2 regions of the Cytobacillus sp. T106 genome follow, and region 2 is predicted to be linked to the other one. Evidence: a T-box and tRNA genes for the amino acid it is inferred to sense, from the RefSeq annotation. Region 2 holds a T-box; the other holds one or more tRNA genes.
The links. The T-box of region 2 lies ahead of ABU165_RS01335 (valine--tRNA ligase). A T-box ahead of a tRNA ligase gene usually reads a tRNA of that ligase, here a tRNA-Val.
Positions count from the first base shown of each region.

Region 1: it has a tRNA-Val gene. The T-box ahead of ABU165_RS01335 (valine--tRNA ligase) is inferred to sense a tRNA for this amino acid. The anticodon was not compared.

Region 1 covers NZ_JBEUMK010000008.1:154,178-163,796, forward strand. Annotated here, with positions in the region: gene ABU165_RS15615 (TRAP transporter permease) at 1-23, shown strand, start outside; gene ABU165_RS15620 (hypothetical protein) at 195-419, opposite strand; gene ABU165_RS15625 (ATP-binding cassette domain-containing protein) at 592-1,419, shown strand; gene ABU165_RS15630 (hypothetical protein) at 1,419-2,120, shown strand; tRNA gene ABU165_RS15635 (tRNA-Val) at 2,303-2,374, shown strand; gene ABU165_RS15640 (LLM class flavin-dependent oxidoreductase) at 2,478-3,497, opposite strand; gene ABU165_RS15645 (molybdopterin-dependent oxidoreductase) at 3,745-4,335, shown strand; gene ABU165_RS15650 (DUF3870 domain-containing protein) at 4,527-4,856, shown strand; gene ABU165_RS15655 (M55 family metallopeptidase) at 5,021-5,845, shown strand; gene ABU165_RS15660 (ABC transporter permease) at 5,858-6,790, shown strand; gene ABU165_RS15665 (ABC transporter permease) at 6,790-7,743, shown strand; gene ABU165_RS15670 (ABC transporter ATP-binding protein) at 7,751-8,749, shown strand; gene ABU165_RS15675 (peptide ABC transporter substrate-binding protein) at 8,853-9,619, shown strand, end outside.
Region 2 covers NZ_JBEUMK010000001.1:267,859-277,477, forward strand. Annotated here, with positions in the region: gene ABU165_RS01305 (uroporphyrinogen-III synthase) at 1-596, shown strand, start outside; gene hemB (porphobilinogen synthase) at 598-1,578, shown strand; gene hemL (glutamate-1-semialdehyde 2,1-aminomutase) at 1,635-2,924, shown strand; gene spoVID (stage VI sporulation protein D) at 3,126-4,415, shown strand; gene ysxE (spore coat protein YsxE) at 4,533-5,603, shown strand; gene ABU165_RS01330 (hypothetical protein) at 5,610-5,801, opposite strand; T-box leader at 5,966-6,203, shown strand; gene ABU165_RS01335 (valine--tRNA ligase) at 6,275-8,917, shown strand; gene ABU165_RS01340 (bifunctional folylpolyglutamate synthase/dihydrofolate synthase) at 8,996-9,619, shown strand, end outside.

The DNA.
Region 1 (9,619 bases), on a different contig from region 2:
TAAAGCAGCAGACTGCAGGCTGAATTACAAAGGGAGTCCAATCGGGCTCCTTTTTTGAATGATTAAAATTGTGATAATATGGATGTGGAGGAAGATTTTTGAATATTAACATAGCTTGATTGCAAATCGAGTGGGGCGGAGGCGAAATATAGGTGGCCAAAGCAGAAGAGCTAATCCCAATACAAATATTGAAATTAGCTGATTTTACGGTATGTCTGCTCTTTTTCCGGCATGAGCGAAAGAATGTTTTCGAGCTTGAAGATTCTCATTTGCCTTCTTGTGAAGCAATAGGCAAGAACGGTAGTCCCATTTATATCCTTTACTAAAATCTTCCTTTGTGTCAGCTTGTTCTTGGCGGAAAGATAGATTACCTGTATAGCCATATTTTTTTCCATTGATCTGTATAAAATGCCTTTCATTTAGTTTTCCTCCCATTAAGCCTTCTAAGGGCTTTTATTTCTTGTATTTTTATTATATGCGAACAAATGTTCTTTTTCAAGTATAAGGCTTAACTTTTTTTCATTTTTTTACATTTTAGAGTCACTTGATATATCGGTGCTTGCTTTAAAGAAAATCGACTAGGGGATTACTATGAATAAGCATATGATTGAATTAATTGAGGCAGAGAAAAACATAAAAGGGAAGATGATTCTCACTAATATTAATTTAAAGCTGGATGAGGGTGAACGGGCAGCTATAATCGGGCACAATGGCTCCGGGAAAAGCACCTTATTGAAACTGATGGCAGGATTTTTTGAACCTACTGCCGGAAGCGTAAAAAGGAGGACCAAGAAGATCGGGTTTGTTCCTGAACATTTCCCTGATCAAAATCGGTTCAGGATGAGAGAGTTTCTTTTGTCTGCAGGAAGAATGGGAGGCCGAACGAAGTCAGAGCTTGAGGAAGAGATTGAATATTATGCTGAGTTATTCAATGCAGAAGGGTTTCTGGAAACTCCCTTGAAGAATTGTTCTAAGGGAACGATGCAGAAGGCTGGGATTATCCAGGCCCTTCTGCTGCAGCCGGATGTTCTCCTCCTGGATGAGCCATTGACCGGTCTGGACGAGGAAGCCCAGCAGGCATTCCTCAGGTACCTTCCAGGCCTTAAAGGAAAAATGGCCATTGCTTTTACTGCTCATGAAAACTTCCTTGTCAGAGAGGCGGCGGACAGGGTGATTGAATTGGAAAATGGTTCTGTTGTATCTGATGTTAATAATGTTGCAGAAGCCGTAAAATACATAAAAGCCCTAGTCCCGCATATTTCTATCCTAAAAGAGTTGCCAGCTGTTCAGTATAGCCAATTGGACCATAACCTGTTTATTATTAAAGAAGCAGCTTCGGCATCAGACGTCCTTCTAAAAAGCCTTCTTGATTCTGGCTGTTCAATTGTTGAAGTGATAGAAAGGGGGGGAGCGCTTTGATGGCTTTCCTTCAGTATCAGCTCAGAAGTGTAATCAGATCTTACAGATTCCTGCCTCCGTATACTGTTTACCTGGTCTGGATTTTCGTATTGTACACCTACGAAGGGGCACCCGTCCTTAGCAGCTACGCGGTCTCATCGATTGCTTTATATTTGTGTACAGCCTGGCTGGGCATGCTTTTCTTTTCCTTGGATCAGGAACAGGAAAAGTTTATCCTTATGTCACACCTGGGCAGCAAAAAGAAATACCTTGCTGGCAAGGCGGCTGCTGTGTTTGTCTCCTCCCTGCCGCTCATGATATTTGCTATCTACTTTCCTGTGATCACAGGAAGCTTTAGATTGGAAATGGAGATTTCTTTTTACCTGCTGGCTTTCTATGCCCATATTATGCTGGCGATTCTGGGCCTGCTTGTATCAATGCTTTTCTCTGGCGGACTGAACGCGGATAAAAGGTATGCCTGGCTGGCCGCTGTTCTCATACTTACAGCTTCATTAGCAGCAGAATCAGCTGCAGATGAGTGGAAGGGAGCTTCCTGGTTCCTGTGGCTGCTGCCCCCTGTCATGAGGGCGCTGAGTTATCTAAGCCAGGGGGACATTGCGGCTAAACTGGCACCATTGCTTAAAGACAGTCTGATTATAGTGGCTTACTGTTTGGCAGCAGCTGCTGCGGGGGTTCGTTTATTTTTAAAAAAGGAAGCGTGAATGGACATCGGGTGAGGATTCATATTTAACAAATTGGTTAAGGGGAACTGTCACATGCTTCTTTAGGCAATGGAGACGTTCTCCAAACCGCAAAATAAAAAATATATTAAAACGAAAAAATATCTGAAATAGTATTGACTTTGCCCCGAAAATGAATATAATTAAATATGTAGTTAAGACACGATCTGATAGTTCAGCGGGAGAATACTTCCTTGACAGGGAAGGGGTCGGGGGTTCGAATCCCTCTCAGATCATACTGAAGGATGCGTGGCAGTATAATGCCACGCATCTTTTTTTGATGATATTTAGTATAGAAGCAAAAAAGGGCTGCCGAGATTTATCGGCAGCCCTTTTTGTTTACTGTTTTTTCATGATCTCACTAACAATTTCAAATGACCGCAAGCGGGCTTTGTGATCATAAATTTGGGCGTTGACCATGAATTCATTAGCCTGAGTTTTGTCCAGGAATTCCTGCAGCTTCTTCTGCACCGTTTCTGCATCGCCAATAATGGATGAGCCAAGCTGCTGCTGCAGCAGAGCCTTTTCGTATTCACTCCATAGTTCATCCATGTTGTCGACAGGCGGCTTCAGGGCACCTGGTGTATTGCGGATCAAATTAAGGAACTGCTGCTGCATGCTAGTGGCGAGCCTTTCAGCTTCTTCCTGTGTATCAGCGGCAATCACATTGACCCCTACCATTGCATAAGGCTCAGATAGTTCATCTGATGGCGTAAAATGGCTTCGGTAAAGCTGAAGGGCAGGCAGGGTATTATCAGGAGAGAAGTGGCTGGCAAACGCAAAAGGCAGTCCCAGCTGGGCAGAGAGCCTGGCGCTGAAGCCGCTTGAGCCCAAAAGCCAGATCGGTATATTCAAGCCTTCGCCTGGAATGGCTCTTACTCTTTTCCTTTCAGCCGGCGACTCTGCTTCAAAATACTCCCGGAGTTCTTCAAGCTGTTCAGGGAAATCCTGTCCATCGTTTCCGCGGTCCCTGCGCAATGCATGTGCTGTTAGCTGGTCAGTGCCCGGCGCACGCCCGAGACCAAGGTCAATTCTGCCCGGATAAAGAGATTCCAATGTACCGAACTGCTCTGCTATGACAAGCGGTGCATGGTTCGGAAGCATAATTCCGCCGGAACCAACCCTGATGCTAGAGGTTCCCCCGGCGACATGTCCGATCACAACAGAAGTAGCAGAGCTGGCGATCCCTGCCATATTATGATGCTCTGCAAGCCAATAGCGCGTATAGCCCCATTTTTCGGCATGCTGTGCGAGGTCCAGAGTATTCTTCAATGAAACCGCTGCTGTACTGCCTTCATTGATAGGTGAAAGATCAAGTACAGAATATTTAATATCGCTTAACTTTTTATTCTCAGACATATTGTCACTTCTTTCTTCTGGAATGGCGGCTGCTGCAGTTCATCAGCTCATGTCTATTTTATCAGCAGTAATTAGTCTCTCAAAATATTATGATTTAAACCGGAAAAATCCCGCTGGCCAGGCTTATATCCCATTGGGTATTTGCGGGGAGGACTGCCTGAAAAAGTGATTGGTAAAGGGGATTTCTTGCGGGAGGAAGCTGCAAAGGTTATTCTTAATGAAAATATAATTGTAAAGGATGATGACAGTGAAGCGGGTGCTGCCGCCAGGGCAATTTGAAACTGAAAAATGGCCTGTTCTCCACCAGGGCGATGTTTATGAATTTGATGAAGCTTCTTGGGATTTCAGGCTCTTTGGAGAGGTAGAAGAGGAGGTTTCCCTGTCATATGCTGAAATGATGATGCTGCCAAAAACGGTGTCCAGCATTGATATGCATTGTGTGACTACCTGGTCCAAGTTTGGGACCAGGTTTGAAGGCATCGCTTTAAGGGAACTGCTGCAGCTGGTCAATATCAAGGAAGATGTCAAATATATAAAGATATACGGGTATTATAACGGGGACCGTTTTGGCTACTCTGCAAACCTGCCTCTGGGGGACCTTCTAGGCAATGACGCCCTGTTTGTATACAGATGGAAGGATGAAAACCATGAATGGCAGGAAATATCCCCTAAGCATGGCTACCCGCTGAGATTCATACCTCCAGCCTCTTTCTATTTGTGGAAAGGCTCAAAATGGGTATCCGGCATCCGTTTTATGAAAGACGATGAAGAAGGCTTCTGGGAGGAGCTTGGCTACTCCATGACCGCCGATCCGTTTAAGGAGGAAAGATACAGATGAAGGGACTTTTTGGTCCTTTCTAATAACTATTGAAGCTTGAATAGATAAAAAATTTAGAAAAATCCATAAAAATAATTGTCAAAGCAGTCTCTGTTATATTACAATTTCCATAAGGGCGTGTGCATTATAATGAATATTTATGTTCCCGCATAAATGCCTCATATAATATCCCCGCGCCGCAGGAGGGCAATATGTATCAGGACAGCACAGTGTATATTATTGGAGACAGCAAGACATCCTCCAATAATCCGATCATGCAGAAATACAATGGTTTTTTCATTGCACTCGTCATTGACAGGGACACACATAAGATTGAAGATGCAGAATGCTCTTCAACAATTGGGCTGACTTCCCTGTTTGTTAAGTCATTGTTTGCAGGGAAATCCATGCTGGAGGAAGAAGGCATCCTTTCTGAAATAGAAGCGCGGTATTTTGGTTCTTCCCAGAAAGCGCTGATGGTTGCTTTTAAGAATGCCAGCATAAAGTACAAGCAAATAGCCGGAATAAATTTAAATGTATAGCTGCTTTTTCTGCTGAACCCAGATAAAATCCAGCTGTTAGAGACTCTCTCTGGCAGCTGGATTTTTTTAATAGCCTAAGTTCTATTCATAACGCTATTGAAATATAGTAATTTATCCGCTATAATAGTAAGAAAATTCAAAATATTTGAAAGTGTGGAGAGTCTATGAAAATATATCTATCGGTTGATATGGAAGGCATAACCGGGCTGTCTGATTATACCCATGTTGATTCTTCCAGGCATAATTACGAAAGAAGCCGCATCATTATGACAGACGAAGCAAATTTTATTGTTTCAGAAGCTTTTGACCGCGGTGCTACTGAGGTGCTGGTGAATGACAGCCATTCCAAAATGAATAATCTTCTTGTTGAGAGGATGCACCCGGAAACCCAGCTGATCACAGGGGATGTTAAGCCTTTCAGCATGGTCCAGGGTTTGAATTCTGAATTCTCAGGTGCTATATTCGCTGGCTATCATGCACGGGCATCCATGGAAGGTGTAATGTCTCACACCATGATATTCGGTGTCCGGAATATATACATAAATGACACAGCAGTCGGGGAGCTGGGATTCAACGCATATGTGGCAGGCCATTTTGGAGTACCGGTGATCATGGTTGCAGGCGATGACAGGGCGGCCAAAGAAGCCGAAGAGCTTATTCCGAATGTAACGACAGCCGTTGTAAAACAGACCATTTCCCGTTCGGCTGTAAAAACCCTCACACCGGCTAAGGCCGGAATGCTTTTGAAAGAAAAAACCGCCGCTGCTATCGAAAACAGGGAAAAGGTTAAACCGCTTGTCCCGCCGGATGCCCCTCTCCTGAGGATTGAATTTGCAAACTACGGCCAGGCAGAATGGGCAGGGCTTATGCCTGGTACGGAAATAGAAAAAGGAACGACAACTGTCCGGTTCCAGGCAAAAAATATTCTGGAAGCATACCAGGCTATGCTGGTCATGACCGAGCTGGCCATGAGAACGGCATTTTGTTAGGAAGTGGCCGGGATGAATAGTTATATACTCAAAAGACTTTTATCGATGCTTGTTACACTATGGCTGATCATCACGCTTACCTTTTTCCTGATGCACAGCATCCCTGGTTCTCCTTTCAACGAAGAAAGGGCGACGAGCGAAGCTGTCCAGAAGAACCTGGAGGCCTATTATCATCTGGATGAACCGCTTCCTGTCCAATATGCAACTTACCTGAAGTCGCTTATAACGCTGGATTTCGGACCTTCTATCAAAAAGTCGTCACAGACAGTCAATGACATGCTGAGCAGGGGCTTTCCGGTGTCATTTGAACTTGGGATGTGGACTTTGCTCCTGGCAGTCTTTTCGGGGATCGTGCTTGGCATCATCGCAGCACTCAGGCATAACGGATTCATTGACTATCTGGCGATGACCATCGCTGTGCTTGGCATATCAGTTCCCAACTTTGTTCTGGCAACGCTGCTGATCCAGCAGGTTGCTGTCAATTGGGACCTGCTTCCCGCAGCTACATGGACCAGCTGGAGGCATATGATTCTCCCGACACTGGCTCTCGCAACCGGCCCGATGGCAATCATTGCAAGGCTGACAAGGGCAAGCATGCTCGAAGTGCTGACCCAGGATTATATCAGGACGGCCAAGGCAAAGGGACTTACACCGGTAAAAATCGTATTCAAACATGCACTGAGAAACGCATTGCTTCCTGTTGTCACGGTGCTTGGCACCATGGCGGCTAGCATTTTGACCGGCACCTTTGTCATCGAGAAGATCTTTGCCATACCGGGGATGGGCAAGTATTTTATTGAAAGCATCGGAAACCGGGACTATCCCGTCATCATGGGAACAACCGTTTTTTATAGCGCCGTACTTATCTTCATGCTGTTTCTGGTGGATTTCGCCTATGGCGTACTCGATCCCCGCATTAAGCTGAGTAAAAGGGAGGGACGATAATGGAATTGCGAAAACAGCAGGAGCGCAGCGTTTCCCCGGAAATTCCTGATGAGTGGTTTACGCCCCGTTCGAAAGAAGAGGGGGAAGCTGAGGCAGTAGTGAGGCCAAGCCTTTCCTACTGGCAGGATTCGTGGAGGCGGCTGTCGCGCAACAAGCTGGCAATGGCCGGACTCGTATTTCTCATCTTTCTGCTCTTTATGGCTATTTTTGGACCGGTCATTTCACCCCATTCGGTCGAAAGCTCTAAGCTGACCGAACAGAATCTCCCTCCATCCTCCAGCCACTGGTTCGGCACAGATGAATTGGGGCGGGATGTGTTCACAAGAACCTGGTATGGCGCCAGGGTCTCACTGTTCGTAGCGGTGATTGCGGCCCTGCTGGATTTTATTATCGGAGTCATCTATGGAGGCATTGCCGGCTATAAAGGAGGCATGGCAGACAACCTGATGATGCGGATCATTGAAGTCCTGTACGGCCTGCCATATCTGCTGGTTGTTATTCTTCTTGCAGTCGTAATGGGCCCTGGCCTGACGACCATCATTGTCGCCTTGTCAGTTACAGGCTGGATTGGAATGGCCCGGATTGTCAGGGGACAGGTCATGCAAATCAAAAATTATGAATTTATACTGGCATCCAAAACCTTTGGAACAAAGACATCGAGGATCATCAGAAAGAATCTCCTGCCTAATACAATGGGCCCGATCATCGTCCAGCTCACGCTGACCGTGCCGTCGGCCATATTTGCAGAAGCTTTCCTGAGCTTTCTTGGCCTGGGAATCCAGGCACCGTTTGCCAGCTGGGGAGTAATGGCCAATGACGGGCTGTCAACTATCCTTTCCGGCCATTGGTGGAGGCTGTTCTTTCCTGCCTTTTTCATCTCCATGACGATGTTTGCTTTTAATGTTCTCGGGGACGGCCTGCAGGATGCACTGGATCCAAAGCTGAGGAGGTAGAGCCATGATGGAAAAAGTATTGGAAATCAAAAATTTGCATGTGTCCTTTTCCACCTATGGCGGAGAGGTAAAAGCAGTCCGCGGGGTGGAATTTGATTTATACAAAGGGGAAACCCTGGCTATAGTCGGCGAATCCGGAAGCGGCAAAAGCGTCACTTCCCAGAGCATCATGAAGCTGATACCTTCCCCGCCCGGAAGAATCGCAGAGGGGTCGATCCTGTTCAATGGCCGGGACCTGACCCGGCTGAAAGAGTCAGAGATGCGCAAGATCCGGGGGGCGGACATATCCATGATCTTTCAGGATCCCATGACAGCTCTTAATCCGACCATTACAGTTGGGGAACAGATTATAGAAGGAATCCGGCAGCATCAGTCCGTTTCCAAAGACCAGGCTAAGAAAAAGGCTTTGGAGATGCTTAAACTGGTGGGGATACCCAGTCCTGAGTCAAGGCTCAGGCAATACCCGCACCAATTCAGCGGCGGCATGAGGCAGAGAATAGTCATTGCGATGGCCCTTGTCTGCGAGCCGGAAATATTGATTGCGGATGAGCCGACGACCGCCCTGGATGTAACCATTCAGGCACAGATACTTGATTTGTTCAAGGAAATCCAGCAAAAGACAGGTGTATCCATTATATTGATCACCCATGACCTTGGCGTGGTTGCGCAGGTAGCTGACCGTGTCGCAGTTATGTATGCCGGGAAGATCGTTGAGGCAGGCACAAGAAGGGAGATTTTCTATAGTCCTCAGCATCCTTATACAGTAGGGCTGCTGAACTCGGTGCCGCGCCTTGATTCTGAAGAAGGGGAGCTTGTGCCGATACCTGGATCCCCCCCTGATTTGTTCGCACCGCCGCAGGGCTGTCCTTTTGCAGCAAGATGTGATTATGCAATGGAAGTTTGTGAAAAAGTCTATCCGTTTGAAAGCCGTTTAAGCAGTGAGCATCATGTGGACTGCTGGCTGCAGGATGAGCGCGCTAAAAAAATGCTGGTCCGTGTAAGATAGCACCGCCGGCGTTCCGGCTTGCCCGGAACGCCGGCGGAATTATCCAGATGCAGGTTTTCAAGAAACTGCATTGATAGATGAAAATAGAATGAGGGGGAGAAAAATGAAAAAATTTTTCATGTTGTTTCTGGCAATGTCGCTTGTATTCGTCATGGCAGCCTGTACAGCCAATTCGGATACAGGAAGCGAACCTTCAGATGAGGGCAAAGATAGTGGGGATAGCGGAAGTGAAAAGGTGCTTTACTTAAATAATGGTGTAGAACCAACATCCTTTGACCCTCCAATTGGTTTTGATGCCGTTTCCTGGAACTCGCTGAATAATATCATGGAAGGCCTGACAAGGCTCGGCAAGGAGCATGAAGCAGAACCTGCCGCGGCAGAGAAGTGGGATGTTTCTGAAGATGGCAAGACATACACATTCCATATACGTGATAATGCAAAATGGTCTAACGGGGATGATGTCACAGCAGGGGATTTTGTTTTTGCCTGGAAACGCCTGCTTGATCCGAATACAGGTTCGCCGGCAGCTTTCCTCGGCTATTTCATTGAAGGCGGCGAAGCCTATAATACTGGTGAAGGATCGGCTGATGAAGTGAACGTAAAAGCTGTCGATGATAAAACATTCGAAGTGACTTTGACTAGCCCGCAGGCTTACTTTTTAAGCATCATCGCCAATCCGGCATTTTTCCCGGTCAACGAAAAAACAGCGACTGAAAATCCGGAATGGTTTGCAGAAGCTGACACCTTTGTAGGAAATGGCCCGTTCAAGCTGACAGAATGGGAGCATGACACAAATATGGTCATGGAGAAAAATGAAGAGTATTGGGATGCGGAAAATGTCAAACTGGATAAAGTGCACTGGGCGATGGT
Region 2 (9,619 bases):
CATACGATTGGGTCATTTTTACCAGCAGAAATGCCCTTGAAACTTTTATATCCTTTGCCGGCAGAAATGCCGTTTTTCCCAAGATTGCGGCCATTGGCACAAAAACAGAGAGGGCCGCAGAGGAGTCAGGGCTTGCTGTCAGCTTTACTCCGGAGGAATTTGCTGCAGAAGGATTTATTGATGAGTTCCTTCCCTTTGTCGAAAAAGGCATGAAGGTGCTGATCCCCAAAGGGAATAAAGCAAGAAGCTATATTGCAGACGAGCTTAAAAGGGCAGGGGCAGAGCCGCAGGAAATCATTATATATGAAACCGGATTTCCTGAAGATAGCGGAGAAAAGCTCGCAGTCATGCTGAAAAATGGATCGTTGGATGTGCTGGCCTTCACCAGCCCGTCGACTGTAGAGCATTTTATGGAGATTGTCCGCAAGACGGGTGCTGAAGCAGCTATCAAAGGCTGCCTTGTGGCCTGCATCGGCCCTGTTACTCAGAAAAGGGCGGAAGAACTGGGGCTTGGTGTCCATGTGGTCCCTGCCGGATATACGATTGAAGATTTGGCAAAAAGCATAGCAGCTGAATTGAATCAGAGGAGGAAATGAAATGGATATGCAGTTCAAAAGATACCGCCGTTTACGGCAGACAGCCAGTATGAGAGCGCTTGTAAGGGAAAATCATCTTCGTATTGAAGACTTGATTTATCCGATATTCGCCGCAGAAGGAGAAAATATTAAAAGGGAAATCCCTTCTATGCCTGGCCAGTATAACCTTTCCCTTGACCGCATTGAGGAAGAAATGGAAGAGGTTGTATCATTAGGGATCAAATCAGTCCTCTTATTCGGAATTCCGCTCGAAAAAGACGAATGCGGCCAGCAGGCTTATCACGATCACGGTATTGTCCAGGAGGCAACGAGACTGATCAAGTCCAAATTTCCTGAGGTGGTCATCATCGCCGATACCTGCCTGTGCGAATATACAAGCCATGGGCATTGCGGGCTGATAGAGGATGGAAAAGTCCTGAACGACGCGTCCCTTGAGCTCCTTGTCCAGACTGCAGTCAGCCAGGCGAAAGCAGGCGCTGATATCATCGCCCCTTCCAATATGATGGATGGATTTGTTGCAGCCATCAGGGCCGGACTGGATGAGGCAGGCTTCCAGGATGTGCCGGTCATGTCTTACGCAGTCAAATATTCTTCAGCATTCTACGGCCCATTCCGTGATGCAGCCGGCAGCACGCCTCAATTTGGCGACCGGAAAGCTTATCAGATGGACCCTGCCAACCGCATGGAGGCACTCAGGGAAGCAGAAGCTGATCTTGCAGAAGGTGCAGACTTCCTGATTGTAAAGCCTGGAATGCCTTATCTGGATATTGTAAGAGACGTGAAAAATGCAGTGAACCTGCCAATGGTCATCTATAATGTGAGCGGCGAATATTCAATGGTGAAAGCGGCAGCGCAAAATGGCTGGATCGACGAGAAAAACATTGTAATGGAGATGCTGACCGGGATGAAGCGTGCCGGTTCAGATTTAATCATCACCTACCATGCCAAAGATGCTGCAAGATGGATTAAAGAACAGCAGTAATGCCAGTAAAGCCATCCTATTCTTGAATGATTAAAAAGAAGAAAAGAGGGAAAAGCATGCGTTCTTATACTAAATCGGCCGAAGCCTATAATGAAGCGAAATCGCTGATGCCAGGCGGCGTCAACAGCCCGGTCCGTGCCTTTAAATCGGTCAATATGGATCCGATCTTCATGGAGCGGGGAAAAGGCTCGAAGATCTATGATATTGACGGCAATGAATATATCGATTATGTGCTTTCCTGGGGGCCGTTAATCCTTGGGCACACGAATGACAGGGTAGTGGAAGGGATCAAGAAAATCGCGGAACTTGGCACAAGCTTCGGCGCTCCGACCATTGCCGAAAATGAGCTGGCCAAGCTTGTGATTGAGCGGGTGCCGTCCATCGAGATCGTCAGGATGGTTTCTTCAGGTACAGAGGCGACAATGAGCGCCCTGCGCCTTGCCCGCGGATATACAGGGCGCAACAAAATCCTTAAATTTGAAGGCTGCTACCATGGCCATGGCGATTCCCTCCTGATCAAAGCAGGCTCAGGTGTTGCCACACTCGGCCTTCCCGACAGCCCGGGGGTGCCTGAAGGCGTTGCGAAGAACACAATTACTGTGCCTTACAATGATATGGAAAGTGTAAAATATGCTTTTGAGCAATTCGGCGAAGATATTGCCGGGGTCATCGTAGAACCTGTTGCCGGCAATATGGGGGTTGTCCCTCCTCTTCCAGGATTCCTTGAAGCATTAAGGGACATAACGAGTGAATATGGGACGCTCCTGATTTTTGACGAAGTCATGACAGGCTTCCGTGTCGGCTATCATTGCGCTCAAGGCTATTACGGCGTTACCCCTGACATTACCTGCCTCGGCAAAGTAATCGGCGGCGGCCTGCCTGTAGGCGCCTATGGCGGCAAAGCGGAAATCATGGAGAGAATCGCCCCGAGCGGCCCGATCTATCAGGCAGGAACACTTTCAGGCAATCCGCTGGCCATGACTGCCGGATACGAAACGCTGAGCCAGCTCACTCCTGAATCGTACAAAGAATTTGAACGGAAGGCTGACAGGCTGGAAGAAGGCCTTTATGCAGCAGCGAAGAAGCATGATATCCCGCTGACGGTCAACCGTGCAGGTTCAATGATCGGTTTCTTCTTTACAAACGAAGAAGTCATCAATTATGAAAAAGCGAAAACCTCCAACCTGGACTATTTTGCTTCTTATTACCGTGAAATGGCGAATGAAGGAGTCTTCCTGCCTCCATCGCAATTCGAGGGATTATTTTTATCAACCGCCCATACGGATGAAGATATTGAAAAAACATTGAACGCAGCCGAGCTTGCATTTTCCAAGCTGAAAGGCTGATGGAAGCAGGCCGGTTAACTCCGGCCTGTTTTTTGTGTGTGTCCTTATACACGAATCCCCCCTCATTGCCTCATTAATATTCACCCCCTACTCTCCTGCGCTCCATAACTTTTCACAATCTAATCATAATTACTATCAGCCGTTCATAGAGTGATAATGACATAGTGATTATACGTGAAAGAGCTGAAAGGAGGAGTCGCTTTGTCCCAGGAAGATCAATCATGCCTGCGCTTTTCTTTAGAAGAATCCGTCTGGTTCCAAAAAGGACAGGAAGTATCTGAGCTTGTTTCTATTTCGCTTGATCCGAATATAACCATCCAGGAACATGAACAATATGTATCGATTCAAGGATCGCTGAAGCTGGCCGGGGAGTACCGGAAAAATGAAGAAGGTGAACTGGAAGAATCTTTTGCCAGCCCGAAATTCATTCAATCCGTTGAAGAGAGGGAAGGGGGGATCTGTGAATTTTCTCACCATTTTCCTGTTGATATAACCATTCCGAATAATAGGATAGGAAGCGTCTATGATTTGGATGTCTATATTGATTCTTTTGACTATCAATTCCAGGAAAGAAGCTGCATGAGGCTGACAGCAGATCTGACCATCACCGGCCTCTACGGGGAACAGCAGCATCCTGCCGCGGAGTATGATGAGGAAGATGCAGCACAGGAACACGATGAAAGGCCGGAAGAAGAGGAAGCTGAGGCAGAAGCTCAGGAAGAGGAGCAGCAGCAGGATCATTTTGAGCCACTGCTTGCAGCAGAAGAGGAGACTGAAAAGGAGCTGGAGCCTTTATTCCGTTCGGCAGCGCCGGCAGAGTTAATAATAGAAAACAATGAAGAGGTGCAGCTCCCGGAATATGCCGGTTTCAAAGATTCTATTTATAAAGCCGGGGCAGGAGCGGAAGAGGAAGATGAAACAGAGAACGCAGAAGCTGCCGATCTGTTTGCCCCTTTTACTGCCGAAGCGAGAAAGCAGCCGGAGGAGGCTGAAAAAGAAGAAAAGCCGGCAGCGTTTTTTGACACCATCAAAGATCATGAGCTTCCGGTCCCGGAAGCAGCATACCATGCTGAACCTGCAGAACAAGTGCCTGACCATAGCTTTGCAACGTTCAGGAGTGAAAAGGCAGCAGAAGATACTTATGCCGGTAACCAAAAGCCGGAAATGCAGCCGGCAGAAATATTGACCGGCTTCAAGGCCCAGCAGGAGGAAAGTGAATCTTCTTCTGACCAGGCTCCAAAAAAGAAGAAAGCAGCCAATAAGAAAAAAAGCAAGAGCTTGTCACTGGCTGAGTTTCTGGCCCGAAAGGAAGAAGAGCAGTCTGCCAGGATGAAAGTGTGCATCGTCCAGCATGGCGACACACTCGATATTATCGCAGAAAGATATGAGGTTCCTGTTCCGGCGCTGCTGAGAGTCAATCACCTGGAGCTGAACCAGGACGTTTATGAAGGCCAGGTGCTGTATGTCCCTGTGCATGCCTATCAGAAATAGCCTTCTGCAGGCAATAAGACATGTATGAAACAGGCTGGGCAGGTATGGAGGTACCTGTTCAACTGTTTCTTTTATTTCCGGAGGATCACTACGCCAATAAGAAAGTGGGATACGCGTATGGAAGGAAGCAACAGATTAGCAGCGGTTTCCCCGATTTTAAAGCACTATGCCGTCCAGCCCCACTTTGTGGAAGACTACGGCAGGACCAGGAAGATCTATTCCGATAAAGGCGTTTTTGCACTGAAAAAGCTGAAAGCAAAGCATGGGACCGATTTTATCAGGCAGGTTCAGTCCCTTTATCAGAAGGGCTACAACCGGATAGTGCCGATCTATCCGGCTGCTGACGGCCGCTACGCTGTTTTTCATGAGAGTGAACTGTATTATTTAATGCCATGGCTCGCCAATGAAGAAAAAGAAAACCGTTTTGAACGCCATCAGCAGATGTTCCGGGAACTGGCACGGCTGCACACACTGTCATTGAAGGAAGTCAATGTCACCAGCGAGGAGCGGCAGGAGCATTATGAAAAGACCCTGCTCGCCTGGGAGAAGGAGACAGAATTCTGCGAGGGATTTATTGATGAATGTGAAAGAAAGCAGTATATGGCGCCATTCGAGCTCCTTTTCTGCCTGTATTACCATGATATTACCCAGGCGCTGAAATTTTCGAAAGGCAAGCTGAAGGATTGGCATGAAAAAACGAAGGATGATGAAAAAGCGCGGACTGTCATCATCCATGGAAAAGTTTCAACAGAGCATTTTCTGTATGATGAAAGAGGCTACGGATATTTCAGCAATTTTGAAAAATCGCGCCAGGCTTCCCCGCTCCACGATCTCCTGCCGTTTCTGTCGCGCTCTTTAAGAAGCTACCCGAAGCGGAGCGATGAATCGGTTGAGTGGCTGTATACCTACTTTAAATATATGCCGTTCAAGCAGGATGAAATGCTCTTGTTCCAGAGCTATCTTGCCCACCCGGGCCCTGTCCTGAGAGAGGCGGAAAACTACCATAAGAACCGCGGTGCCGCAGATGAAAGAAAGCTCGTCCAGCAGTTTCAGCGCCAATTCTGGCTTCTGAAGAATACAGAGTACATCGTCATGAGGATCGACGAAATCGAAAGGCAGAAGCAGCAGGCACAGGAAGCAGCAAAAGCCCAGGCCGAACAGGAAGGAGCCCCGGACAATTCGTCCTGAGGGCTCCTAAATGAATTCAAGATGGAGTGCCAGAGCCAGCAAGATAAAGACTGAAAGCAAAAGAACATCAAAGGTCGTAGGAATAAGAATGGTCCGTATTCCCTGAAAGACACAGAAGGGAATTATGAATTGGGCACAAACACTTCTAAAGGTCCTCAGCCATGGAGGCAGGGTATAAGGATTGAATTTCCTTTTCATCTGTTTTCCCCCTAATCTCTTTTACACCATTCTATGTCCCTTCCCCAGGTTAAGTGCCTATTTTTTAGAATCGTACGGGCGGACGTATGATTTTAAAAAATATTGCCGATACTTATTGACTATAAACCGCGAAATTCGGTACTATATCATATATAAATATCATTAGAAAAGCATTGACAGGGAAGAGTACAGTGCAAGCTGCCTAAAGAGAGGAAAACCCCAAGCTGAAAGGTTTTCCAGGCAGAATCATTGGAAGGTCGCCCTTGAGCTTCTTTCGCGAACAGAACATGTTCACAGTAGCGAAAGACGGGAAAACCGTTATCAGATTAAGCGCCTGGCAGGATTGCATTACTTGCCCGGAAAAAAGGTGGTACCGCGAAATCAGCTCCATTCGTCCTTTTATTGACGGATGGAGTTTTTTATTTGTTCAGGTACCCACAACACTAACAGATACAAGGAAGGCAGGGAATACAATGGAGAATAATGAATTGGCGATGCCAACAAAGTATGATCCCCGGAATATTGAAAAGGGACGGTATGAATGGTGGATCGGTAACAAATTTTTTGAAGCGAAGGATGATCAAAGCAAAGAGCCTTATACGATCGTCATCCCGCCGCCGAACGTAACAGGAAAGCTTCACCTCGGCCATGCCTGGGATACCACGCTTCAGGATATCCTTACCCGCATGAAGAGGATGCAGGGCTATGATGTATTATGGCTTCCAGGCATGGACCATGCCGGCATCGCAACACAGGCGAAAGTCGAGCAGAAGCTGAAAAGCGAAGGAAAATCCCGCTACGATCTCGGCCGCGAAGCATTTGTCCAGGAAACATGGAAATGGAAAGAAGAATATGCAGAGCATATCCGCCAGCAGTGGTCTAAGCTCGGCCTGGGACTTGATTACAGCCGTGAGCGCTTCACAATGGATGAGGGGCTTTCCAAGGCGGTTAATAAAGTTTTTGTCTCTCTTTATAAAAAAGGCCTGATTTACCGCGGCGAATATATCATCAACTGGGATCCAGCCACAAAAACTGCGCTCTCAGATATCGAAGTAATTCATCAGGATGTCCAGGGCGCCTTTTATCATATGAACTACCCGCTTGCAGACGGTTCAGGATCCATTGAGGTTGCCACAACCCGTCCGGAGACCATGCTTGGCGATACAGCGGTAGCAGTCCACCCTGAAGACGAACGCTATCAGCATCTGATCGGGAAAAATGTTGTCCTCCCGATTACCGGCCGTGAAATCCCGATTGTTGCCGATGATTATGTGGATAAGGAATTCGGATCTGGTGCGGTTAAAATCACTCCTGCACATGACCCGAACGATTTTGAAATCGGGAACCGCCACGATCTTCCGCGCATCCTTGTCATGAACGAGGACGGAACCATGAATGAAAATGCCGGCAAATACAACGGCCTTGACCGCTTTGAATGCCGCAAGCAGATCGTAAAGGACCTGCAGGACGCGGGCGTACTTTTCAAAATTGAAGAGCATATGCATTCTGTCGGCCATTCTGAGCGGAGCGGAGCTGTAGTTGAGCCATATCTGTCCACACAATGGTTTGTCAAAATGCAGCCGCTGGCAGACGAAGCGGTAGCGCTGCAGCAGAAAGAAGACAAAGTCAACTTCATCCCGGACCGCTTTGAAAACACATATCTCCGCTGGATGGAAAATATCCGCGACTGGTGCATCTCCAGGCAGCTCTGGTGGGGCCACCGCATCCCGGCCTGGTATCACAAGGAAACAGGCGAAGTGTATGTAGATTCCGAGCCTCCGGCTGATGCTGAGAATTGGACCCAGGATAATGATGTTCTTGATACCTGGTTCAGCTCCGCCCTATGGCCATTCTCTACAATGGGCTGGCCGGATGAAGAAAACCCTGATTTCAAGCGCTATTATCCGACAGCAAGCCTTGTAACAGGCTATGACATCATCTTCTTCTGGGTATCCAGGATGATTTTCCAAGGCCTTGAGTTTACAGGAGAGCGCCCATTCAAAGATGTACTCATCCACGGACTGGTAAGAGATGAGCAAGGCAGGAAAATGAGCAAATCACTCGGCAACGGTGTAGATCCGATGGATGTCATTGCCCAGTACGGTGCCGATTCACTCCGCTACTTCCTGTCAACTGGAAGCTCGCCTGGACAGGATTTGCGCTTCAGCATGGAAAAGGTAGAAGCAACTTGGAATTTTGCCAATAAAATTTGGAATGCCTCCCGCTTCGCCCTTATGAATATGGCTGGCCTGAAATTTGAAGACATCGATTTAACAGGAGAAAAATCAGTAGCTGATAAATGGATCCTCACAAGGCTGAACGAAACGATTGAAACGGTAACAAGGCTTTCAGACCGCTATGAATTCGGTGAAGTCGGCCGTGTGCTTTATAACTTCATCTGGGACGATTTCTGCGACTGGTATATTGAAATGGCGAAGCTTCCGCTTTATGGGGAAGACGAAGCGGCAAAGAAAACGACCCGTTCGATTCTTGCATATGTACTGGATAATACCATGAGGCTTCTCCACCCGTTCATGCCTTTCATTACAGAAGAAATCTGGCAGAACCTGCCTCACAGCGGCGAATCAATCACTATTGCCGAATGGCCGAAGGTGAAAGAAGAATACACTGATAAAAAGGCAGCAGGCGATATGAAGCTGCTTGTTGAAATCATCCGTTCTGTCCGGAACAGCCGTGCAGAAGTGAATACACCATTGAGCAAGAAGATCAAGATGATCCTGAAGCCGAATGATGACGAGGTTCTTGCTACTCTCACAGCCAATAAAGCTTATATTGAACGCTTCTGCAACCCGGAAGAGCTTGAGATCAGCCCAGCTGCCGCAACACCTGACAAGGCGATGACAGCAGTCGTTTCCGGAGCTGAAATCATCCTGCCGCTGGAGGGACTCATCAACATCGATGAAGAAATTGCCCGGTTGAAAAAAGAGTGGGATAAGCTGGACAAAGAGGTTGAGCGTGTTCAAAAGAAGCTCTCCAATGAAGGCTTTGTTAAAAAAGCGCCTGAAAAGGTCATTGAAGAAGAACGCGCCAAAGAAAAGGACTATACTGAAAAGAGAGCGATTGTAGAAGCTCGCTTAAATGAACTAAAAGGGTAAACCACCCATAACGGAAAAGGCGGATCCAGGAAGGATTCGTCTTTCCGTATGGTTTCCTATGTATGGAGGCAGATACTTATGTTTCAAACGTACGAAGAAGCAATATCCTGGATCCACTCCCGCCTTCGCCTCGGAATCAAGCCAGGGCTAAAGCGGATGGAATGGATGATGGAAAAATTGGGCCATCCCGAGAGAAAGCTCAAGAGTGTACATATCGGAGGAACGAATGGGAAGGGATCAACGGTTGCCTATTTGCGTTCCATCCTTGTGAGTGCCGGATTCAAGACTGGTACCTTCACCTCTCCTTATTTTGAACAATTCAATGAAAGAATCAGCCTGAATGGCCAGCCTGTGAAGGATGAAGAAATCCTCAGGCTTGTTAATGATATTTACCCGCTCAGCGAGGAGCTGGAAAAGACGGAGCTTGGGGCACCGACTGAGTTTGAAGTTATTACTGCAATGGCCTTCCGATATTTTGCCGACGTAAATCCGGTTGATATCGCCCTGTTTGAAGTCGGCCTGGGAGGAAGGTTTGATTCGACCAATATCGTCCATCCGCTTCTGTCCATCATCACCAGCATCGGCCTTGACCACACAGCCATCCTTGGAGACACCTATGAACAGATAGCTTTTGAAAAAGCTGGAATCATCAAAAGCGGTGTCCCTGCCTTGACGGCTGTTTCACAAGAGGGAGCCCTTTCT